Linked DNA regions of Armatimonas rosea. The protein of the gene in region 1 interacts with the protein of each later gene in a pairwise test. Links are inferred from orthologs where the notes say so. Each region holds a gene or a part of one and is shown on either strand. Other genes may lie near its edges. The genes, in order: rho and hfq.

Region 1 (11,924 bases):
AGGCGCCGGTTCTGGGTGACAGAGGCCAGCAGCTTCTCCAGCTCGCGCTCGTAGAGGCGGGCACGGAGCACGCGCATGGCCTGCTCGCGGTTCTGGAGCTGGCTGCGCTGGTCCTGACAGGCGACCACGATCCCGGAGGGGATATGGGTGATGCGCACCGCGGTCTCGTTCTTCTGAACATTCTGGCCGCCCGCGCCGCCCGAGAGGTAGTAGTCCATCTTGAGGTCCTTGGGGTCGATATTGACCTCGACATCGTCCACTTCCGGCATCACCGCGACCGTCGCCGTGGACGTGTGAATGCGCCCGCCGGACTCGGTGACCGGGACGCGCTGCACGCGATGGACACCGCCCTCGAACTTGAGCTGCGAGAACGCGCCCTCGGCCTGGATCGAGAGCTGGGCATCTTTGACCCCGCCGATTCCCGTCTCCTGGCAGGCGATCAGCTCGCTCTTCCAGCCGCGCCGCTCCGCCCAGCGCATGTACATCCGCAGGATCTGCCCGCAGAAAAGCTCGGCTTCGTCGCCACCCGTGCCCGGACGGAACTCCATAATGACGTTTTTATCGTCGGCGGGGTCCTTGGGCAGGAGCATGAGGCGCAGCTCTTTCTCCAGCGGGGTCACCTGTGGCTTGAGCTCTTCCAGCTCTAGCTGCGCCAGCTCCTTCATCTCCGGGTCGCCCAGCATCTCCTCCGCATCGGCGATTCCCTGCACAACTGCTTTATAGCGGCGGAAGGTCTCGACCAGCGGGGTGAGCGCCGTGTGCTCGCGCGCCACGGGGGCGTAGCGCTTGGGGTCCGACGCTACCGTGGGGTCCATCATCTGATGGTTCAGCTCTTCGTAGCGTTTCTCAACATCAAGTAGTTTTTCAAACATGGTTTTTCCAGAATCAAAAAGACAGCAAAAAGCAGCCGCAAGACACGTGCAAGACTGCAAAAGGGGGAGACGTGAGGTGATGCAGGTGCCCCGGGGGGCTAGAGGGGGAGTGGCCAGAGGCTGGCATGAAGGAAGGTGTGCATCGTAGAATCCAACAGGATTGTACCATAATGCCACAAAAACCGATCCAAACCCTCGCCGATGCCCTTGCCTTCCTGCACTGGGACCCCCGACGCCACGGCGCGCTGCTCTGTATCGCCCCGGAGAAAACGCCGCTTCTGCTCCCAAGCCCCTCCCGGGAAATTCTGGGGGCTCTCGGTGCCTACGAGGCTTGGCTGAAGCAGCAGACGCTCCTTGCGCAGCAAAAGCTGGGCATGCCGCCGCCCGGTGGCTGGATGCCCCAGGAGCTGGTTGCGGCATTTGGGCGTGGCCTGCGCCGCTTTGGCAGTGTCACTGCGCTGGGGCCAGCGGAGCGCGTGGGCTACAGCCGCAACCCCGCCCCGCCGCGCTTCGATGCCTCGGCCAGCACGTTTCTAGAGACCGTCACCGAGGCGCAGTGGCAGCAGCTCTGTGGCGGTGGGCTTGCCGTGGCGCAGTGTACAGCCGCTCAGCGTGCGCTGGTGCTGGGGCTCCTGCCCGAGTCGACGCTGATTCGGGATGCATCGTTTCAGGGCATGATCCCGCTCGATGGCCCACGACGCTCTCAGCTCATGCTCTCCTTGGGGCTGGTGGCGATTGTGCAGGGGCCGCCTATCGGGCCCTTTGGTTTTACGCTCTTGGGAAGCGGGTTTAACTTTCCTCTCAAACCACAAGTGCCCCCCCTGGGGCAAGAGCTCTTGCAGAGGCTTCCGAACCGCGGGGGAGTGGGGCAGCTCAACCCACGGGCGCTCTCCGGGCAGGTCGCGCTGGAGGGGGAGAAGGTGACGGTCGCGCTGCTTCTGGAGCGGGCGACCCAGGCCAGTGGCGTCCTGGTACGCGCCGATGCACGGGTTGCCAAGCTCCCGGTGTGGAGCCAGGGCACGACACTGGCCACGGGCGAGCTGCTCGAGGCGCTGTGCTTCGCCCTCGCGGGAGTTTTTCGCAAGACCGACGAGGGCTTTTTGCTGGTGGAGGAGCTTGCCCCGCTTCAGGTCCGCCGCGCCCGTGTCGCTGAGTGGCATGCCAGTGCGGAAGCCGTACATCCGCGCGAGACACAGGCCTTCGCTGAGCGCTTTGATGCACTCTTGAGCGTGCCCTTTGCTACGGGAGCAGTGTTTGCCCTGACAGACTCCCAGCGCCGCCAGTACCGTGCGGCGCACCAGGAGGGTAAGGAGCTCCGGCTGGGCTACTCGGAGCTGACTGCAAGCCAACAGGTGGTGGTGGATGCGGAGCATAAAAAACTCCAGACTGCCTTTCAAGCGGCCCAGCGGCAACCCGCGGTAGCGGTCACGCTTGATAAGGTGACTGTCTCCCTGAGCCTCCAGCTCCAGGCCCGTGTCCCCGATGCACCGACGTTCTACGTGGGCGATATCGACTTGAGTGAAACGCGACGCCTCCGTGTGTCCGTCAAGGGCCGGCCCGTGCTCGTGCGTGTGGGCGACAAAGACAAAGACGAGCTGAAGGCACTCCTGCAAGCGGCGCAAGAGGCGGGCGCGGCGGCGGTCTGGCTGGAGGCGAGCCCGGAGCTGCTGGAGGTCGCGCTGGCGGAGAGGCGCTTGCCGATCTGGGCGTGCGTCCCCGTGTTGCGCAGCAACGACGGCACCCCGGCGCGCAATAGCCTGGGCGAGACCTGGCGTGCGCTCTGCCGCCGTCGGTTCCGCCGCGACGAGCTAGACTGGCTGGACCCTGGTGTCGAGAGCAACCTGGCGGTGGCACGGGCAACGATCGAGCGCTTCCGCCTGCCACAGGTCGCGGGGCTGGTCTTGACCGAGACCGTGCCACCGGGGTTCCGGGAAGAGGTCTCGGACTGCCACACGGAGGAGCTGGGCTACACGCCGGAGCGCTGTCGTGCCTTTCGCCAGAAAAACGGGGTCGAGCCCGCCGATGTGATTGTCTCCTACGGCAGGACATTCCCCAGTGAGTCCGACCGACGCCTCTTCCCGCCCGCCCACGACCTGGCGCAGACCTGGCTGGGGGAGCGCGAGGACGATGCAGATCGCTTTTTGACCCGTCTCCAGCAGGCGCTTCTGAAGGAGCAGCCCACCCTGAGTGTCTGGTGGGGGGGAAGTAGTACGTGGGTGGTGTGCTGGAAAGCAAAGCAGCCCATCCCGCTTCTCTACCCCTACTACGACCCAACCCCCGCGAAAGAGTACGAGACGCAGTGGGTGGTGGCACCGGAAAAATTTACGGAAAAGACGCCGTCAACGGCGACGGTCGATCTTCGGACGCTCTCTGTGTCGGCGCTTCTGGCTGGATTTCGACAGGGGGTATTTTAAAGTGCCTTTTATAAATTAAATAATGAATTAGATTGCCTGAAGTTGCCGATTGTGTCACGGGTTTTGGGTTGAAATGGGCTTTTAGTGGGTAGAATCCCCGCTGGAAAAGAAATTATGAATATTTGTGTTATTGGTACAGGCTATGTCGGACTTGTCACTGGGGTGATCTTTGCGGACCTGGGAAATGAGGTCATCTGTGTGGACAAGCTGGAAGCGAAAGTGGAGCAGCTCAACCGCGGTGAGATGCCAATCTACGAGCCCGGGCTTGAGGAGCTGGTACAGCGCAACGCGGAAGAGGGGCGCCTCACCTTCACCACAGACTTGGATGGCGCGGTGCGCAAGTCCGAGATTATCTACATCTGTGTGGGCACCCCGCCGCGTGAGGACGGCTCCACCGACATGAGCCAGGTCGAGGGTGCGGCGCGTGGGATCGCGGCGGCGATGGACCGCTACAAGGTGATCGTCAATAAGTCCACGGTCCCGGTGGGCACGGGCAGCTTTGTGCGCGAGGTGATCGAGACCAACCGCCGCCGCAATGTGGATTTCGACGTGGTCTCCAACCCGGAGTTCCTGCGCGAGGGCTCGGCGATTCAGGACGCGCTCAACCCGGACCGCATCGTCATTGGTGCCCCCAACCAGATTGTCGCGCTCAAGGTGCTGGAGCTCTACGCCCCGCTGGAGCGCCCGATGATCATCACCGATGTCGCCAGCGCTGAGCTGATTAAGTACGCGTCGAACGCGTTCTTGGCCGTCAAGATCAGCTTCGCCAACTCCATCGCCAATATCTGCGAGGCCGTGAACGCCGATGTGATCCAGGTGATGAAGGGGGTCGGGCAGGACCGCCGCATCGGCCCCGCCTTCCTCAACGCCGGCCTTGGCTACGGCGGAAGCTGCTTCCCTAAGGACTCGTCGAGCCTGCTCCACACCGCGCAGAGTGTCGGCTACGACTTCCCGATCCTAGAGGCGACCATCAAGACCAACGATGAGCAGCCCAAGCGCTTTATCAAGAAGATCGAGAAGGAGCTGGGCGGCTTCAAGGGCAAGAAGATCGCGCTGCTCGGGCTGGCCTTCAAGGCCAACACCGACGACATGCGCGATGCGAAGTCCCTCGATGTGATTGCGGCGGTGCTCGCGGGCGATGGCGAGATTGTCGCCTTTGACCCGATTGCGATGGAGAACTGCAAGAAGATCTTCCCGCAGATTACCTACGCCAAGAGCGCCTTCGATGCCGCGGAGGGGGCCGATGCCGCGGTGGTTGTCACCGAGTGGAACGAGTTCAAGCAGATCAACCTGGAGAAGCTCAAGGCTGCAATGAAGGGGAGCCATGTCTTCGATGGCCGCAACCTCTACGACCCCGAGAAGATGCGGCGTGCGGGCTTTGTCTACCACGGAATCGGCCGCACGAGTAAGTAGCGCTTTCGCGCTCGGAGTGACCCTCTTCCTCATTTCCGCTCCGCGGAGGAAGAGGGTTTTTTATTGGCCAGAGTGGATTCCCTTGCATTAGGGCTCTACGGAGCACAAGTACCCCTCTCAGGAGGGCCAAAGCTCTCGTTATTTGTATTTGCAACCGAAATAAAAGGCGTGATATAGTGGTTAGGAAGCAACCTCAAGGTTTGTGGTCTGCTTCAATTCAACTCTCCCCGGCGAGCCTTTTTCCCCACACTATTTTGTGTTTCGTCGTGCTCTCGCCGACCGCTTCGTTTTCGGAAAGTCCTCATGCCAAGACGTCGTTTGACAACGCCCCCCGACCCGGATGGGGTCGATACAACCTCTGCTCCTGCTAGCGTGGAGAGTGCCCCTGAGGCGACCACCACGCCCTCTACTCCGACACTACTCCCAACCCCTCCCCCTGAAATGATTGCTGCGGCAGAGTCGCTGCTGGGTGACGCCGCGCTTCCTCCTCCCGCCCCCCCCTCGCGTCGCCGCCGCCTCCTCCAGACGAGCGCTCCGCCGCCGCTGACCCAGCAAGAGGCCTTAGAGCTTGTCGCCGATCTGCCTGAGCGTGTCGCGGAGCCCCTGCCACCGCCTGCCCGCATCGAGCGCCAAGACCGCAACGACCGCAACGAGCGTCCTGATCGTGGCGACCGCCCCGAGCGCCGGGATCGTCCTGGCCATAGCATGCGCCCCGCTCGCGGCAACGCGGCGAGTCCGGGGAACTCCTACAACAACCCGCCTCGGCGTGGCAATGTGGGGCCTGCTCTGGGAGCGGGAGCCGATCTCCGTGACCTGGAAGAGGCCTCGCTCAATGGTGAGGAGCCGCTCAGCGGTGAGGGGGTCCTGGAGATCAATAGCGAGGGCTACGGCTTTTTGCGCCGCCAGAACCTCGCCGCCAGCAACGACGATATCTATGTGGCGCAGGCACAGATCAAGCGCTTTGGCCTCAAGACGGGCGACCAGGTGCTAGGGTTTGTCCGCCCTCCCAAGGACTCGGAGAAGTACTTCGGGCTCCTGCGGGTGGAGAAGATCAATGGCTTCGACCCGGATGTCGCCCGGATGCGCCCCAACTTCGATGAGCTGGTGCCGATCTTCCCGGAGTCCCGGATCGTGCTGGAGCTGGACCCCAAGACCCTCTCGATGCGCTTTATGGACCTGGTCTCCCCGATTGGCAAGGGCCAGCGCGGGCTGATTGTCGCGCCGCCCAAGGCCGGTAAGACCATCCTGCTCAAGCAGATCGCCAACTCGATTGCTATCAACCACCCGGACATTCACCTGATGGTGCTCCTGGTGGACGAGCGCCCGGAAGAGGTGACCGACATGCGGCGCTCGGTGCGAGGAGAGGTGATCGCCTCGCCCTTTGATGAGCTACCCGACAACCACATGCGTGTCGCCGATCTCTGCCTGGAGCGGGCCAAGCGCCTCGTGGAGGTGGGTAAAGATGTCGTGATCCTCCTAGACTCCATCACCCGCTTTGCCCGCGCGTCGAACCTGACCGTGAACCCGTCGGGGCGAACCCTCCAGGGCGGTCTGGACCCCGCCGCGATCTACCGTCCTAAGCGCTTCTTTGGCGCGGCTCGCAACATCGAGCACGGCGGCTCGCTCACCATTATCGCCACGGCGCTGGTGGAGACCGGCTCGCGCATGGACGATATCATCTTCGAGGAATTTAAGGGCACGGGCAATATGGAGCTGCGCCTGGACCGCTCGCTGGCGGAGCAGCGGCTCTACCCGGCGATCGACATCAAGCTCTCCGGCACCCGCCGCGACGAGCTCCTCTACCCGGCCGACGACCTGCGCAAGATCTGGCAGGTGCACCGCATCCTGGCCAACTTGGGGACCAAAGAGGCCACCGAGCTCCTGCTGGACCGCCTCGATAAGACACGCTCGAACCGCGAGTTCCTCTCCGCGATCGGGGGGACCGCACCCGCGGCGACCAATAAGTCGGAAGCAAACAAGTCGGAGTAGTATGTCTAGCCCGTTTGACGAGACCAGTGAGGACGAGAACCGGAAGCCGCGCTCGCTCGACGAGAAAGAGGTGACGGTTCTCGGGCTCTGGGAGACCCGTGAGGCGGCGCAGGCGGACGGACCGATCGAGGAGGTCGCGCTGGTGCTCCGCGATGGCCGAGGGCGCCGGCTCTCGGTGCATATCGGGCCGTTTGAGAGCATGGCGATCCACAATGCCCTCCAGAAAGTCGCGCCCGAGCGGCCCCTGACCCACGATCTGCTCCGCAATCTGATCGAGAAGCTCGGGGGAAGGCTGAGTCGTGTCGTGATCGACGATCTCTGGCAGGGAACGTACTATGCCAAGCTTCACATCGAGCGCGAGAAAGCACCCGCTCTGGAGATCGACTGTCGCCCCTCGGATGCCATTGCGCTTGCGCTACGCTTCCGCGCCCCAATCTCCGTTGCGGAGCACGTGCTCGTGGAGGCGGCGGAGTCCGAGTAGGCACCACGACGGAGATGTGCAAGAGCCCGAGGACACGTGCCTCGGGCTCTTTTTTGCGTTGGGCTCTTGCTTTTTTAGTGCTTGCGGCGGCGCAGAACCACGAGCCCCAGCACGGCGAGCGCGAGGGTGCCTGGCTCGGGAGCGCTCGTGCCACTGAGGGCTCCGACTGCATAGAGCGTGGCATTGTTGATCGCGTAGACCTTGCCATCCGCGCCAATCAGGGTCGGGGTGTAGGCCTCGCCGATGCCCGCGGTGAGCGTGATGACCTCCGTGAAGGTATTGGAGTCGAGCGACCAGCGGTAGAGCTTGCCGTCCTCGCTATTGGCCAGGACGCTGTTGCTGAAGGGATCGAAGACCGCTGTGTTGATACACCACTCGCGCACCCGGGGGAGAACGGGGTCGGGGGTCTGGCCGGCGATCGTGAGGATCTCTTTCATCACAATCGTGTTGGTGCGGGTGTCCAAGAAGGTATCGTTGGGATCGAGGATCGCCAGGCGGTTGTTGCCGACCCCGTAGTCGTTGTACTTGGTCATCAGCAGGTACGACGATGTCCCGGTGTAGGACTTAACATTCTTGGCGGGAATCACGGTCGCGGTATCGTCCCAGCCAAACGCACCCGCCGCGCCGGAGGGAGTGAGGTCGCCGTTGAACTGGAGCATCCACCCGCGCGACGAAGCAAAGGGGCGCTCTAGGACTCCGATATAGACCTTTCCATCCGGCCCCACCATGGGCGAGGCCGTGCCATCGTCGCTGATCCAGGCATCGTTGAGCGGGTTCTGGGCATCCTTGAGCCGCACCGTGGCGGTAGGGGCCAGGGTCGTGGTGTTCATCGAGACAAGATAGCCCGCCGGGAGCGTGTCGGCGTTGCGCATCACCGCATAGACCTTCGAGCCATCGTTGCTGATGGCGAGGGCTGCGTTCATGGCGATCTCGGTGGCATTGCCCCCGGTCGCCGCAGACGCCGACATCAGGCTCACCTGTCCTCCCGGGGTGACCTTTGCGATACCGCTGGAGAGCGTGGCCCCACCCTCCAGGGTGAGAAAGGCACTGACACGGTAGCCGAAGTACACATTCCCCTGAGAGTCCGAGGTCAGCGGGGTGCAGATCTTGAGCCCGGAGTCAAAGGCCGCTTTATTGGCCGCGTAGTGGGCGTCCCCGACAATCGAGATCCGTGTGGCCGCGCTGGGGGCGTTGGAGTCGAGGTTGCTCTGGTAGAGGACCGTTCCGCCGCCGCCCGCCATGTACATGCGGCCTGTCGAGGTCAGGGTGGGGGCGTAGCTGGGGACCCAGCCGTGGCCCGGAAGGGAGTAGTCCGTGGAGGAGGTCCACATCAGCGCACCATTGGCCCCGTTGCGCGCCTCGACCTTGAAGCCATCGTTTGCACCGGTCTTCACGGGGATGATCACCGTGTTGTTGTTGGTCACGAGCGGAGAGCCATAGTGGACCAGCAGGCTCGTCCCTGAGTACTGGGGGTTCAGGTCCACCGGGGTGCTCCAGACAATCTGCTGGAGCGACTGGGAGGCGACAGTCGAGAGGGCGGTGTGCTGGGCATTGCCGGCGTAGCCGCTCCACACCTGCGCGTGCGCTCCCCGCGGAAGCAGGAGCGCCCCCGTCGAGAGAGCGATGAGACACGAGAGTTTTAATCTTGATGAGATCATGCGAATAAGCTTTCTGATTCACTGCCAGAGTTACAGGGACGTTCACCAGGTGGGAAGAAAACTCCTGCCTCGGGGTTTTGAGGTATCATACGCCGGCCTCGAACACCTCATGCAAACCACACCACGCTCCCTGCTCGCCGCGCTTTGTTGCGTCGCCATGCTCCTCTACTCTGTCTATCTCGGCGCGGTGGGGGTGCTCCTGCCCTACCTCGGGAGAGCGTTCTCGCTGGGGGAGGAGGCGCAGGGAAGGCTCTTTCCGGCCAACTTTGCGGGCTTTGTGGTGGGGGTGCTCCTGTGTGGCTACCTCTCGGACCGCTGGGGGCGCAAGGCGGTTTTGCTGATCGGGCTGGCGGTCTATGCGGGCGGGCTGAGCCTCTTTGGGAGCGCGGGGAGCTATCCGCTGGCGCTGGCCGCGGCCTTGCTCGTGGGAGCGGGGAGTGGGGCGATGGAGGTGGTCGCCAATGCGCTGGCCGCCGATCTCTACCCCGAGAGGCGTGCGTTTCTGCTCAATGCGCTCCAAGTTGCCTTTGGGGTGGGAGCCGCCGTCGCCCCGACCCTCTGCCGCTACTTGCTCACCCACGGCACCGACTGGCGCTGGCTCTACTTCGGGCTGGCGGCGATCAATGGGGTGGTCTTTGTGGTCCTGAGCCTCTGTCGCCTGCCGCAGAGCGCCGCCCCCGAGGCGCTGGAGCTGGCGGCGCTACGGGCGGTCCTGCAGAAGCCGAGCTTTGCGACTCTGTGCGTGATGCAGGCGCTCTATGTGGGGGCGGAGGTGAGCTTCTTCTCCTGGCTCCCGACCTACTTTGAGAAGCAGCTCACCGGGGGCGTGGCCTGGATGGCGGGGGTGGGAACCCTGTTCTGGATCACGATGACGATCGGGCGGTTTGCGCTGGGGGGGCTCCTGGGGCGGTTTCCACTGATGCGGCTCAATGCGCTCGCGGCGGGGGGCGGGGTGGTCTTTGCCGCGCTGGCCCTGCTCTGGCACACCCCGCTCCCGGTCTTGGTCTGTGTGGCGCTGGCGGGGCTGTTCTTTGCGGGTATCTTCAGCCTGGTGCTGGCCGAGGCCGGAGAGCGCTTCCCGAGTGTGGCGGGCACGGCCTTTGGTGGTGTCGTGGCGGCGGGCGGACTGGGCGGTGCGGTGATTCCGTGGGTTGTTGGTGCCTTGGCGGCGGGCGGGCTGGGCTGGCAAGGGGCACTGGCGCTCGTGCCCCTCACACTAACGGGAACTCTGGTACTGAGCCTCGTCCTGCTACGCACGCCGCCGTCGGGCCAGTACCAGAGTCCCGCCGAGCGCTAGAAACGCAACGGAGGTGGGCTCAGGAGCGGCAGTCGTTGCGTGTGCCGCGAGCTGGATTGTCAGGCCGTTGGGGAGGATCGAGCCGGTCCAGCTGGTGCGGTTGTTCTCACTAAAGCGGTAGCCCTCCAGGATCACATCGCCCGCCCCCGCCCCGGTGGCGCTGGGAAGGACACTCCCGGTCGAGATGTCCCAGCGCACGACATTCTGAAAGTTGGTCCCCCCCGCGTTGTAGGCCTCGGAGGTCAGGACAAACCAGTAGGTCGTGCTGGGGACCAAGGTGACAATGCCGGCGGTGGTGAAGGTGAGGAGCGTCGCAGGGGGCGCACTTGCCCCGATCAGCTGGGAGCCAAAGGCACCGCCCGGGACAAGCGTGCTGGAGGGGTTGCCCGCGCTATTGGTGTAGATTCCGCCGGTGATGGTATGGGCGGCACCGTCCTCGTTCTCCGCGGCGATCTGGAGTGAGGTGAAGTCAAAGGTCCCCGAGGCACTGGTGGTGATCCCATAGGCTTTCCAGTACCGGTCGGCGAGGACTCCGGCGGAGTTTCCCAAGACAGTCCCCTGCACGTTGGCAGTGGCGGGGTTATTGGAGATCGTCACCTGCGCATGGGCAGGCAGCCAGAGCGCACTGAGGAGAAGCACGCCACAGAGTCGAAGAGAGGCAGTCAGGTTCGTCATGCCTCCAGTATGGCGCTCGCACGGGGACGGAGCTGGGGACAAATGCGGGGGTATTTAGGGGACAAGAGCCCCCGGATGGCGACCGAAAGATTTTTCTGCCGTGTCGAAGGAATTTTAAAGGAGGATGGCAAACTTATGTTTATGAAGAGTGTTGCCCACTACGCCCATCTCTACGACTACGAGCGCTCTGCCAATGCACAGATGCTTACGATGCTGGAGTCTGTCCCGGAAGCCGGCCGCACGGACCCGCGTTTCCAGCGTGCGGTGACGATCGCCGCGCACTTGGCGGCCTGCCGGGAGAACTGGCTGACCTGGATGGCGGGGGAGGACCGGCCTATCGGGCTGTGGTTTGAGCGCGATGCTACCCTGGAGTCGCTGCGCCCGCGCTTTGCCGTGCTGGAGCAGCGCTGGGCAGACTATCTCGCCGCCCTCCCCGACGATCAGCTCCAGGCGACCTTTTCCTTTACAGAGGGCGACGGTAATACCTACCGCGTGCTCCGTGAGGGGCAGCTCATCCAGCTCGATGGCCATGCCTGCTACCACCGCGGCCAGGTCGTGTTGCTGGTCGATCTACTCGGCGGGGAGACCGTGGACACGGACTATATCGACTGGATCTACCCGCGTGATCCGCGCTATGGGGTGGTTACGGCAGGGGAATAAAGAGCCGGTCGCGGAGGGTGTCCCAGGTCTTGGCCCCGAGGGCCTGGGCACGCTTCGCGTAGGCGGGCTCGTTGAAGGCCCTGCTGGCGCGCAAGAGAGGGAGCACGAGCTTGCTGCCCTCGACCTTGTGAGTGGGGTCGTTCTCATGCGGCCAGGGCTTGCTCCCCTCGGCGAAGGGGAGGAGGTACTCCAGCGCGCCCCGGAGGCTCCGGCCATCGGCGGTCTTGTAGCTCCAGAGGTCCACCCCCACTTGCTGGGCGTAGTCGGCGAGGGCGCACATGGCGGTGAGGTTGAAGGTGCTGTAGCCCCAGCTATCGGCACGCTCCAGCTCACGGGGCATCGTCCCATCGGGCTGAATCTGCTCGGCAATGCGCTTGGTCTTGAACTCCTCCGCGATCTTACGGGCATCGTCGGGCTTGCCCAAGTAGAGCGCCAGCGCCGTGGCCTGCACATCCCACCAGCAGC
Region 2 (12,040 bases), on another replicon or contig:
CCATGAACTTTGGCCCGCGCACCACCGAGCCGGACTCCTACGCGATCATGGACCGCGCGCTGGAGCTGGGCGTGAACTTCTGGGACACCGCCAATGTCTACGGCGGCAAAAAAGGCGAGGGCATCACCGAGCAGATCATCGGGCGGTACTTCGCGCAGGGCGGGGGACGGCGCGAGAAGGTCGTGCTGGCGACCAAGGTCTACGGCGACATGGGCGAGTGGCCCAACACCAGCCGCCTCTCGGCGCTCCACATCCGCAAGGCCTGTGAGGACAGCCTGCGCCGCCTCCAGACCGACTACATCGATGTCTACCAGATGCACCATGTCTGGCGCGATGCTCCCTGGGAGGAGATCTGGCAGGCGATGGAGCTCCTGGTACAGCAGGGAAAGGTGCTCTATATCGGCTCGTCGAACTTTGCCGGCTGGCACATCGCCAAGGCCAACGAGGCCGCCAAGCGCCGCAATTTTCTCGGGCTGGTGAGCGAGCAGAGCCTCTACAACCTCAACGCCCGCACCGTGGAGCGCGATCTCCTGCCCGCCTGTGAGGACTACGGCCTTGGAGTCATTCCTTGGTCGCCACTGGCGGGTGGCCTGCTGGGGGGTGTCTTGGGGGACATCGACGAAGGCTCGCGCCGTGCGGGGATCAAGCTCGACGATGCTGGGCGTGCGAAGATGGAGAAGTGGGAGGCGCTCTGTGCGGAGCTGGGAGAGTTCCCCGCCGATGTTGCGATTGCCTGGCTCCTGCACCAGAAAGTGGTCACCGCCCCGATTATCGGGCCACGCACCCAAGCCCAGCTCGATGGCAGCCTGCGTGCGCTGGAGATCTCCCTCTCCGCAGAGACCCTGACCAAGCTTGATGAGATCTTCCCCGGCCACAAGCCGTCGCCGGAAGGCTACGCCTGGTAGGTCAAACCGAAAAAGCCCCGGACACGCACCGCGCGTCCGGGGCTTTTTTTGTGGCTACTTTAGCTTCTTGGCGGCGCTGATCGCCTTCTTGGCGGCCTGGATCGCGGCCTCAGCTTCTTTCTTGTTGCCGGGGCTGAGCGGCTCGATCAGGGCATCGATATTCTGTGATGCCCTGCCAAGCCGTGTTGTCAGGGAGTTGCTGGGAGCGGGCCGCGGTGTGGGCTGCCCCTCTGCTCCAGACTCGCCGCTCCCGGTCGCACCGCCGGTTGCCGGGGGAGGCGTTGCCGTTGTCGGGCGGTTGCCCCCTTGGGGATCGTTGCCACGGAGTGCGCCTGGGGTTCGGCGGTTGGCCGGTGCGTTGGGATTGCCGCCGCCCTGACCTCCACGTCCGCCACCGCCGCCTTGCCCCCCGCCACCGGGGCGTCCTCCGCCTGCCGTAGGGGCGATCTGGGCGAGGAGCTCGGTGAGTTCCTTGAGCTTGGCATCGCGCTTCGGGCTGGCAGGCTCTTTCTCAAGCGCCGTGCGCTTCTCCGTGAGGAGCGTGCGTGCGGCATCGAGCTCGCCGTAGGTGTCCCGGAGCGCCGCGAGGATGTCATGGACCTCCTTGCGCTCCTTGTCGGTCAGGTGCGACCGGGGATCGTCGTAGACCGCCAGTGGCTGGGTCGAGGACTGGCCGGCGACGGTCAGGGTTGCGGTGTAGCTCCCAGGGAGCAGGCGCGGGGCCTGCACCCCGCCCCCGAAGCCACCGCCAAACCCACCGCCGCCTTGGTTGGCCGTGGCCGTCGGGGCGACCGCAGGGTTCTCTCGGATGTCCCACCGGATGAGGTTCCAGCCTGCCGACGGCTCCGCTTGGGTGAGCGTGCGGACTACTTTTCCCTTAGTGTCCTTGATCGTCAGGGTCGCCGCGCCCTTGACCTTCTCATCGAGGTAGAACCGGAACGGATTGCCGGTTGTCGGGTTGGGGGCGACATAGATCTTGTGCCCCGTGATCGCCTTGCGGCTTGCGATGCGGTAGGGCACGGCGGGCTTGACCGGCGCGAGCGTTACCGGAGCCAGCCCCGCTGCCTTTGCCTCCAGCGCCCCAATATCGTCGAGAATCCAGATCCCGCGGGCGTGGGTGGCGAAGATCAGGTCGTTCTCACGGGGGTGGACCTGGATGTCATCGACCGGAATCGACGCCGGGAAGGGCTTGTCGAAGCGCTCCCAGGTCGCGCCGCGGTTGAACGAGACATAGGCGCCGCGCTCGGTGCCGGTGAAGAGCAGGTTCGGCGTGCGTGGGTGGTCGCGGGTCACGCTGACCGTGGAGCCGTCGGGGAGGGAGCCGGAGAGCTTCTTCCAGGTCGCGCCAAAGTCCTCGGTGACAAAGATATAGGGCTTGAAGTCATCGCTGCGGTGGCCGTCGAAGCTCACGTAGCAGCGTCCCGCGGCGTGGGGGCTGGCATGCACGCGGCTGACATAGGTGCCCGCCGGGACTCCCGGAACCGTGCACTTTGTCCAGGTCTTGCCATCGTCCTGGGAGACCTGCAGCACGCCATCGTCGGTGCCCACCCAGATCACGCCCTCCTTCACAGGGGACTCACTGATGGTCTCGATCGAGCCGTAGGTGTCCTGCCCATCGTTTGCCGAGAGGGTCTTGGCAGGATCGACCGGCTTGCCCAGGATCGGGAGCTTCGTGCGGTCCGGCTTCCCCGTGAGGTCGTCGGTGCGGCGCCAGGTGTCGCCGCGGTCGAGGGAGATAAAGAGCTTGTTGCCCCCAAAGAAGAGCTTCTTGGGGTTGTGCGACGAGATCAAGATCGGGCTGTTCCAGTCGAACTGGAGGCTCTCGCCGGGAGTCTCGGCGCGGGGACGGATGCTCTTACGCTCGCCGGTGGCCTGGTTGAAGCGCGCAACAGCACCGCCTTGGCTCTCGGTGTAGATCACGCGCCAGTCGAGCGGATCGGCCTGGGCGTAGAAGCCATCGCCGCCCCCGACATTGAGCCACTCGTCGTTGGTCACCCCGCGGGCATCGAGCGTGCGGCTCGGGGCCTCCCAGGTGCCGTTGTCCTGGAGGCCGCCGTAGACATGGTAGGGGAAGCGCATGTCGTAGTGGACCTCGTAGAACTGGCTGATGACGATGTGGTTGAGGTAGTCCCAGGTCTTACCCTGGTCCCAGCTCACCTGGATGCCACCGTCGCAGCCCAGGAGCAGGTGGTCCGAGTCCTTGGGGTCGATCCAGAGCGCGTGCCCATCAGCGTGGACACGGGAGAACGGCGACGAGAACGTCTTGGCCCCATCGACCGAGACATAGGTGCTGACCCCTGTCACGTAGACTGTTTCGTCGTCGTTGGGATCGACCCGAATCTGCGAGAAGTACATGGGGCGTGGGTTGGTCTGGGCACGGCGCTCCCAGCTCTCCCCGCCGTCGTCGGTGCGCCAGATATAGCCATTGCCCTGCGCCGACTGTGTCCCCCCCTTGTTGTCGTTCTCCCAGGTCACGTAGACAATCTTGGGGTTCTTAGGATAGATCGCGATCCCGATGCGCCCGACCTCGCCGCTGGGCAGACCGCCCGAGAGCTTCTTCCAGGTCTTGCCGGCATCGGCGGTCTTGTAGAGCCCGCCATCGGCGCTACCGCCCGCAAACCCAAAGGCCGTGCGCCGCCGGGTGTAGGCCGCCGCGTAGAGCGTGTTGGGATCGCTCGGGTCCATCGCCACATCGGTTATCCCCGTATCATCGTTGATGTAGAGCGACTTGGTCCAGGTCTCCCCACCATCGACCGACTTGTAGAGCCCGCGCTCCGGGTTGGGGCCCCAGAGCTTGCCCAGCGCGGCGACATAGAGCACCTTGGGGTCTTTGGGATGCACCACGACTCGTCCGATGTGCTGTGTCTTCTCCAGCCCCAGGTGCTTCCAGGTCTTGCCGGCATCGTCGGACTTGTACATGCCGTAGCCCCACGACGAGCTCTGGCGGTTGTTTGCCTCGCCGGTCCCGACATAGACAACATTCGGGTCGCTGGGGGCGATGGCGATATCTCCGATACTGCTGGTCTCGTAGCCATCGAAGATACTCTCAAAGGTCGTGCCATGGTTGGTGGTCTTGAAGATCCCGCCCGCTGCCGTGGCGACATAGTAGGTCTTGGGATCGGACTCCACCACCGCCAGGTCATCGATACGCCCGCCCATGATCGCCGGGCCGATATTGCGCCAGCCGAGCTCCTGGAGGACAGGATCGACCTTGGTCTCCTGGGCGAGGAGGGGGGTGGTCAGCAGGCTCAAGCTAAGAATTGTTAAAGGGAGAAAATGGCGTTTCATGCGGCGATTTTACCTGTAACTGCCCGAGAACGGGGGTAAAATCTTAACATGCGCATCAAAATTTGTGGAATAACCAACCCCGAAGACGCCCGGCTGGCGGTTGAGGCGGGTGCGGATGCCCTAGGGTTTATCCGAGTGGAGTCCTCACCACGCTATATCCCCGAGGCGGATGCCCATGAGATCTACCGGGAGGCTGGCCCGTTTGTGACGGTCGTTGCGGTCGTGCGCCGGGTGGAAGAGGTGGGCAGTGCCGAGTGTGATGCCATCCAGTTCTACGAAGGTCCTGCCCCGACATCGGGGAAGGGGATTCGGGTATTCCGTATCAAGGATGCGCTGAGCCTGCCCGCGCTGGCCGAGTACCGGGAGCCAAATACCGCGATTCTCCTAGACACGTACCACGAGCAAGCCTTGGGCGGTGTCGGTGCGACCTTTGATTGGTCCCTGGCAGTGGCCGCAAAAGGCCTCCAGCCCCATCGTCGGTTGATTCTGGCTGGCGGCCTGACTCCCGACAATGTCGCCGAGGCCGTGCGCCGCGTGCGGCCCTACGCCCTCGATGTTTCGTCGGGGGTGGAGGCGAGCCCCGGAAAGAAAGACCCCCACAAGCTCCGCGACTTTATCGCCGCCGCACGCCAGGCCGCCGAATAGAATTTGGCGGCTGCAGTGGCGGGCGCGAAGCGCCTTCAAATGCCCCTACGGGGCCGCCGCGAAGCCCGGGTACCCTCTGGGTGCGGGCTAGCCTCCCCCCGGCGGCACTACCGCCGACCCCCTCCGGCAAGCGAAGGGGGACAGCTTCGGTAGCCCGGCACGGGCTTTGCAGCCGCAGGCTACTGTTGACGCCGATTTCCAATCGGCGGGATAATAGCCCATGCGAACTGCACCCTTTGACACTTCGTGGAGCCTCCCGCCGTATGTCGAGCACGTGGGCAAGTCTATCCGCCTCGTGCCGACCGATCCCACCCGCGATAGCCTGGAGCTCTTTGTCGCCGGGCACACCGACAGCCCGGAGGCGCTCTGGCGCTACATGACCCGTGGGCCTTTTGCCAGCGAGGCGGAGTTTCGGGGCTACTTGGAGGGGCTGCAAGGCCGCGATGACTGGCAGCCCTACACGGTGCGGCGCATCGACGATAGCGCGGCGCTGGGGATGCTCTCGGTGATGCGGATCGAGCCACGCGATGGGGTCGCGGAGCTGGGGAGCATCTGGTACACCCCCAAGGCGCAGCGCACTGCCACCAACACCGAGGCGATCTATCTGCTGCTCCGGCATCTCTTCGAGGCCTGTGAGTACCGCCGCGTGGAGTGGAAGTGCGACTCCCGCAACGAGCCCAGCGCCGCCGCAGCCCGCCGCCTTGGCTTTACCTACGAGGGGTGCTTTCGTCAGCACATGATCAGCAAAGGAGCCAGCCGCGACACGCTCTGGTTTGCGATGCTGGATGGGGAGTGGCCTGAGAAAAAGTCCCACTTCGAGCGCGTGCTCTACTCGGGGGAGAGTATCTCGCTGAGCGCGCTGAACGCTACGCTGTGATCGCCCCGGTTAGAGCGAGGCGTCTCGCCCCGATAAACCGGGGCGTCTTACTGTCCTCGTGCCTCGGACACAAAGGGCTTCGCCCATGCCGAATATGGCCGGAGGCCTTCGTGTCGGAGCTTGCGACGATAGCAAGACGCCCCCGTTCATGGGGGCGATCTCAACGGAGCGATCCAAACGCGGGCGATTAAAGCTCGATGGTCCCATGGTAGACCAGGGTCGCGGAGCCGGTCATGTAGACATGGTTGTCGATGCCCCACTGAATCCTCAGGTCGCCGCCGGGGAGGTGGATGAGAATATCGCGGCCCGTGAGACCGTTGAGGTGCGCTGCCACCCCGACCGCGCACGCGCCGGTGCCACAGGCGAGGGTTGGGCCTGCGCCGCGCTCCCAGATCTTCATCACCAGCTCATCGCGGCCCACCACTTGGGCGGCGTGGACATTGGTGCGCTTGGGGAACGACGGGTGGTTCTCCAGCTGCGGCCCGATCCGGTGGATCAGCTCGTCGGTGGCCTGCTCGGGGAAGAAGACAATATGCGGGTTGCCCATCGAGACACCCGTGATATAAAGCAGCTCGCCGCCGATCTTGAGGGGCTCGTGGAGCACGGTTCCCGACGGCCCTTCCATGGGGAGCTGGGCACGCTCTAGGCGCGGCTCGCCCATGTCCACGCGGACCTGGGTCACCTTGCCGTCTTCTACCGTCAGCACCAGCACCATGATCCCCGCCAGGGTCTCGACCGAGAGCTCGGTCTTGGTGGTGAGGCCAAAGTCGTAGACATACTTGGCGAAGCAGCGGATGCCGTTGCCGCACATCTCCGCCTCGGAGCCATCGGGGTTGAACATCCGCATGGCGAAATCGGCTGTCTCGGAGGGGAGGATCGAGATCGTCCCGTCCCCCCCGATTCCAAAGCGTCGGTCGCACAGAGTCACGGCAGCGGCTTGAATCTGCTCAATGGTCGGTGCGCCCGGCTGTGTGTGATCAAACACGGGAAAGTCATTGCCAATCCCGTGCATCTTGACAAAAGCAACCGTCACTCGGCGGTCTCCTCAACAGAGCTGGGCTCTCCCTCGGTGTTAGGAGTGCCTTCTGGGTGCAGGCGGACAGGGCGCATAGGAACGATGCTCGTCACGGAGCTCTTGTAGACCAGCTGTGTCGGTCGACCGGGGGACTCTAGCAGGATGGTAAAGGCATCGAAGCCACGAACATGGCCACGGAGCTGCACAGAGTTCATCAGATAGATCGTGACGGCAATATTCTCCTTACGGACCTGGTTCAGGAAGAGATCCTGAAGTGCCTGTGTTTTATTCATACGGATATCCCTATTTCCAAGCGTTCGGCTATGTCCTGTGCCGATTCGCCTTCATGTATTATTAACCAATGTACGGCGGGATCGTTGCGGAACCAGGAGAGCTGCCGCTTGGCATAACGCCTGGTATCGCGCTTGATCAGTGCGATTGCGTCCTCTAGGGGAACCCCTTCGCACTGGAATTGTACCAGATGTCGGTAACCGAGGCTTCCCAGGCTCTTGACATCGTGTGTAATTCCCGATCCTAGCAGGTTTTGTACCTCTTGGAGAAAGCCAGCTGCCATCATCTGGTCCACCCGCTGGTCGATCCGCTGGTAGAGCTCCTCGCGCGCCCGGTCCAGCCCAATGAGCTGGACACCGGGCCGGAGCACCCCCCGAATCCCTTCTGGCGTGTGGAAGCTGCTCATGGGCTGGCCGGTGACCTCAAATACCTCCAGGGCGCGAATGATGCGCTTGCCATCGCCGGGCTGGATCTTGGCGGCCGAGGGCGGATCGACTGTCGCGAGCTGGGCATGGAGCCAGGGCGCACCGTGCGCCTCCACCTCGGCCCAGCGCGCCTCGCGAAACGCGGGCTGCGGTGGGACGGCGGGAATGGAGAGCTCGGCGGTGACTGCACGGACATAGAGCCCGGTGCCCCCGAGCAGGATCGGGAGCTTGCCACGGGAGCGAATGTCGGCGATTGCCTCCTCCGCGAGGCGCTCGAAGTCCGCCACCGTGAAGTCTTGGTCGGGCTCCACTACATCAATTAAGTGAAAACGTACCCGCGCCTGCTCCTCTTTGGTGGGCTTGGCCGAGCCGATATCCAGCCGCTTGTAGACCGCGACCGCATCCGCGCTAATCAGCTCCCCATTGAGACGCTCCGCCAGCGCGATCCCCACCGCTGTCTTTCCCACTCCCGTGGGGCCAACCAGTGCAATCAATTTTTCCACCCAGGCAGTTTACCCCCTAACCCCCGCCCGGCAGGGGGACAAAATGGAATCCGATTCCGCATATCCCCCCCGTTGGACGGGGGCAGGGGGGGCGAGGGGATGTACAATAGCGCCATGGAATCCGCAAAGCCGCAGGCCCTTGCCTACGTCCCCGACCCCGACGACCTCACCCAGATCGAGCGCGACCTGCGCTTCCACCCCGCCATCACCCAAGAGCCCAAGGCACTCTCCCTCGCGCAGCTGGCGCACTACAACCAGCACGGCTACCTCCGGCCCGTGCCGATCTTCACCGACGACGAGATCTCCGCGCTCCGTGCCCGCTTCGACGATGTCTTAGCCCAGACCCTGGCCTCGGGGGGGAGCAGCTACTCCATCGCCACTGCGCACCGCAAGTACGGCTTTGTCTACGATATCCTCAAGCACCCCAAGATCGTCGCGGCGGTCTGCGATATCCTCGGCCCCGATGTGATCGGCTGGGGCGCACACTTTTTCTGCAAAATGCCCCACGATGGCAAGAGAGTGGACTGGCACCAAGACGCCGTGTTCTGGCCGCTGACCCCGAGTAAAACCGTCACCGTCTGGCTCGCCATCGACGACGCCGACCCGGAGAACGCCAACATGCGCTTTATCCCCGGCTCGCACGTCCACGGCCCCGTGATGCACCTGCCCTCCAGCGCCGCCGAGGACAATGTCCTGAACCTAAAAATCGAAAACGCCGAGCAATTCGGCGACGCCCCCGTAGACGACACTCTCAAAGCCGGCGAAGCCTCCCTCCACTCCGACCTGCTCCTCCACGGCTCCGAACCCAACAACTCCGACCGCCGCCGCTGCGGCCTCACCCTGCGCTACTGCGCCGCCGAGGTAAAAGCCCATCTCGGCTGGGATGACAAGGGAATTGTCGTGGCCGGCGAGGACCGGGCAGGGAACTGGAAGAACGCGGCACGGCCGGGGGAAGCGGGCGCATAAATGAGCCCGCTGTTGCGGCAAGCAGGCTGAAGCCCGCTGGAGAGCTATCGAATGGAATCTCGGGATGAGTACTTGAAAATCGCCCTCGATTATTTGTACGATGGTAAGGTGCCGGAGACACGGAAGGTCGAATGTCGTTTCGAGAGTGCGCTGGATTGGTTAGGGGGATTGTCAGGATATTTCGTGACTATCCGTCCACCTGAAATCGCTGGCGGAGTTTCCTCGGCCCACTATATATTCTGTGCCATAGATCAAAAGAAAACCCGAATGGTAATCAATGATGGTTATTCCAAAGAAGAAGTCGATATTGTAGATTTCCAAGAGAACGGTAGAGCGCCTGTGAGAAGCACTAGGATTGATCCGGACTTTATAGTTACTGAGAGTATTTTTAAGTTATGAAGAATACTAATAATCAATTATTGCTTGATCACTTTAATAAAGTACAATCCCATTTCCGGAAAAATGATTATAAAAAAGCCAGAGAATATATATCGGAAATACGAAAAATAGTGTTTGAAATCTCTTGTGGTTTTGTAGACCAGAAAATCCCTGAGGATGGTATTTATGATGAGATTTTTATGGTGATGGGAGCAGCCCACTGTTATGAAGGGATGATTGGCTTTATACAAGGAGACGGGAATTTATGTGTGATGATGCATATGCAGTCAATCCGATTTTTAGATAAGGTGCAGAAGAAGACAAACGAAGTGTTGTTCTTAGAGATGCGTAGTTGCATTGAAATTGCATGTCGATATTCCTCTGATATAAGGAATGAAGAGAAGATAAAATTATATTTAGATAGATTTAATTCATTGTGTCGTCAGATTGATGTGATGGATAATATTCCTCATAATATATCCGTTATGTGTAAGGAAAGAGACCGTATATATGAATTATACAATGGATAGTTTTTTGGAGATTTGATCATAGGATTCTTCTTATGTAGTAATTTGTTGATCATAACCCATAACTAGACCCTTCCCTCCGAACAGGGCAGGTGAGATATATTATGATAGAAAAAGACCACAATCATATCTCAATAGCAGTCAAGAGTTTGATCGATCACCTCCGTAGCGGAGATATTGGCGCTTTTTTTGCTATTGTTGCGGAGCATCCTGAAGCGGTTTATGGCCGGACGGAACTTGGAGTCTGTCCGCTGAATGTGGCTATTAACTTTGAGCGGGATGCGGTAGTTGATTTTCTTTTAGAGCGCGGGGTTGAGCTTAATCCTTTAAATGACTACACGCCGCTCATGACTGCTCTCTCACGTAGCAAATTCGAAAGTGCCAAAAAGCTTCTTAAGCATGGGGCACGGCTAGACATCACGGACGAACAGGGGCGAACGGCGTGGTCCATCTGTGCTTCTAATGGAAACCGTGAGGCTCTCTTGTTTCTGGTGGAGAACTCCCCTGAGCTTTTGGATGCCCTTGCATTTGCCTACGTTGGCGAGCAAGAACAAGCGATTGAATTTCTCCAGTCCGAAGCAGCATCGGGCTACCTAGAGCAGCATGGCGGAACGCTGCTACTCTATTGTTGCGAGCTGCGTTTAGAGAGACTCTTTGAGTATCTTGTTGAATCTGGAGCTGCTCTGGACTTTATCCATCCGCAGACGAAAAACACTTTGCTGCACTTGGCTGCCGGTGCCTGCCCGCTCTCATTTGTTCAAGCGATCCTGCCGCATGTTCGCCTCAATGCACGGAACGATGTGGGGCAGACTGCTCTGATAATCGCAGCGGCTGACAATAATTGTGAGGTTGTCTCTTTCCTCCTCCAAAATAAAGCTAGCACGCGCCTTAGAGACTGGCGAAAGCTGAGCGCACTGGACTATGCCCATATGGCAAACTGCCCACGTTGTATCGAATCTTTACTGAAAAAGTAGGCCCATTCATGGGGCTTGCCGCAACAGCCGGCCCATTTATGCGCCCGTCTCGATCCCCCCGAAATCGTGATGCCACCCGTCCCCAAACACGAAAATCCCAGGTAAAATGGGCGGCATGGTGATCATTGAAGTAACCTCGACCGTGCACCCCGACAAGCGCGATGCGGCTCTGGAAGCCATGCACGTGATGGGAGTCGAGACCCGCAAAGAGCCGGGCTGCCTGCACTACCGGTTTTATCAGGACATCGACGACCCCAATACGTTCTTTGTCTACGAGCGCTGGACCGATGGCGCGGCGCTGGATGCCCACATGAAGACCCCGCACATGGACGCGTTTCGCCAAGTGGTGCCGCAGGCCGTGGTCGGCCAGCCCATCTTTGCACGCTATGATCTGGAGGATAAGTAAGTTATGAACCGACGAAGTCTACTCACGGGCGCGGTGGCGCTCACCGCCTCGGCTGCCTTGGCGCAGCAACAGGAGAAGGGGAGCGCCTTCGACCGCTACAGCCCCGGCGCGGCACCCATCCGCTACCCCGATCCCGATATCATCGCGCTGGACAAGCGCTACGAGCCCCTCATGATCGGCAACACCCCGATTCAGCGCCTGCACACGGGCTCGATGTGGGCGGAGGGTGTCGTGTGGAACAGTGTCGGGCGCTACGTCCTCTGGTCGGACATTCCCAACTCGCTCCACCGCCGCTGGCTCTGGGACGACGGCCACACATCGGTGATCCGCGACTCCAACAACTCCAACGGCAACACGTTGGACCGCGAGGGACGGCTCATCTCCTTTGAGCACCTCACCCGCCGCGTGGCCCGCTACGAGCACAACGGGAGCATCACGGTCCTGGCGGACAAGTTCAACGGAAAGCCCTTCAACGCCCCCAACGACGGTGCCGTGCACCCCGATGGCGGCATCTGGTTCACCGATCCCGGCTACGGCTCCATGGGCTACTACGAGGGGATGAAGGGGCCTCTGGAGCTCAAAGAGGCGGTCTACCGGATCGATCCCAACACCCTCAAGGTGGAGAAAGTCACCGATGCACCTACCAAGCCCAATGGACTCTGCTTCTCGCCGGACTACAAGAAGCTCTACATCGCTGACACAGGCGATCCCCACTGCATCTGGGTCTTCGACGTGCAGAATGGAACCAAGCTGGGCAAGGCAAAAGAGTTCGCCAAGATGACCATGGAGGTGAATGGCAAGAAGGTCACAGGGAACGCCGATGGCATCCGCTGCGACACG

Evidence for each region.
Region 2: the proteins of rho (region 1) and hfq interact in binary tests that used the Escherichia coli proteins (3 or more experiments, as listed by UniProt). The link is inferred for Armatimonas rosea from one-to-one orthologs.

Annotation. Positions count from the first base shown.
Region 1 is NZ_JACHGW010000003.1:404,887-416,810, forward strand. Bases 4,488-7,345 are described here. They hold rho (transcription termination factor Rho), read left to right. Parts: upstream 4,488-5,002; coding sequence 5,003-6,688; downstream 6,689-7,345. Other genes in these bases: HNQ39_RS16915 (UDP-glucose dehydrogenase family protein), read left to right, coding at 4,488-4,699; HNQ39_RS16925 (bifunctional nuclease family protein), read left to right, coding at 6,690-7,169; HNQ39_RS16930 (PEP-CTERM sorting domain-containing protein), read right to left, coding at 7,244-7,345. Outside these bases: prfA (peptide chain release factor 1), read right to left, coding at 1-872; HNQ39_RS16910 (hypothetical protein), read left to right, coding at 1,043-3,286; more of HNQ39_RS16915, read left to right, coding at 3,401-4,487; more of HNQ39_RS16930, read right to left, coding at 7,346-8,827; HNQ39_RS16935 (MFS transporter), read left to right, coding at 8,937-10,124; HNQ39_RS16940 (choice-of-anchor R domain-containing protein), read right to left, coding at 10,077-10,799; HNQ39_RS16945 (DinB family protein), read left to right, coding at 10,941-11,459; HNQ39_RS16950 (alginate lyase family protein), read right to left, coding at 11,443-11,924. UniProt on the Escherichia coli protein: Facilitates transcription termination by a mechanism that involves Rho binding to the nascent RNA, activation of Rho's RNA-dependent ATPase activity, and release of the mRNA from the DNA template.
Region 2 is NZ_JACHGW010000004.1:527,231-539,270, reverse strand. What follows is about bases 5,385-8,358. They hold hfq (RNA chaperone Hfq), read right to left. Parts: upstream 7,024-8,358; coding sequence 6,745-7,023; downstream 5,385-6,744. Other genes in these bases: HNQ39_RS21985 (phytanoyl-CoA dioxygenase family protein), read left to right, coding at 8,064-8,358; miaA (tRNA (adenosine(37)-N6)-dimethylallyltransferase MiaA), read right to left, coding at 7,020-7,949; dapF (diaminopimelate epimerase), read right to left, coding at 5,903-6,748; HNQ39_RS22005 (GNAT family N-acetyltransferase), read left to right, coding at 5,385-5,715. Also shown: HNQ39_RS22020 (aldo/keto reductase), read left to right, coding at 1-905; HNQ39_RS22015 (VPS10 domain-containing protein), read right to left, coding at 960-4,193; HNQ39_RS22010 (phosphoribosylanthranilate isomerase), read left to right, coding at 4,242-4,838; more of HNQ39_RS22005, read left to right, coding at 5,059-5,384; more of HNQ39_RS21985, read left to right, coding at 8,359-8,915; HNQ39_RS21980 (hypothetical protein), read left to right, coding at 8,967-9,314; HNQ39_RS21975 (hypothetical protein), read left to right, coding at 9,311-9,823; HNQ39_RS21970 (ankyrin repeat domain-containing protein), read left to right, coding at 9,925-10,794; HNQ39_RS21965 (putative quinol monooxygenase), read left to right, coding at 10,910-11,200; HNQ39_RS21960 (SMP-30/gluconolactonase/LRE family protein), read left to right, coding at 11,204-12,040. UniProt on the Escherichia coli protein: RNA chaperone that binds small regulatory RNA (sRNAs) and mRNAs to facilitate mRNA translational regulation in response to envelope stress, environmental stress and changes in metabolite concentrations.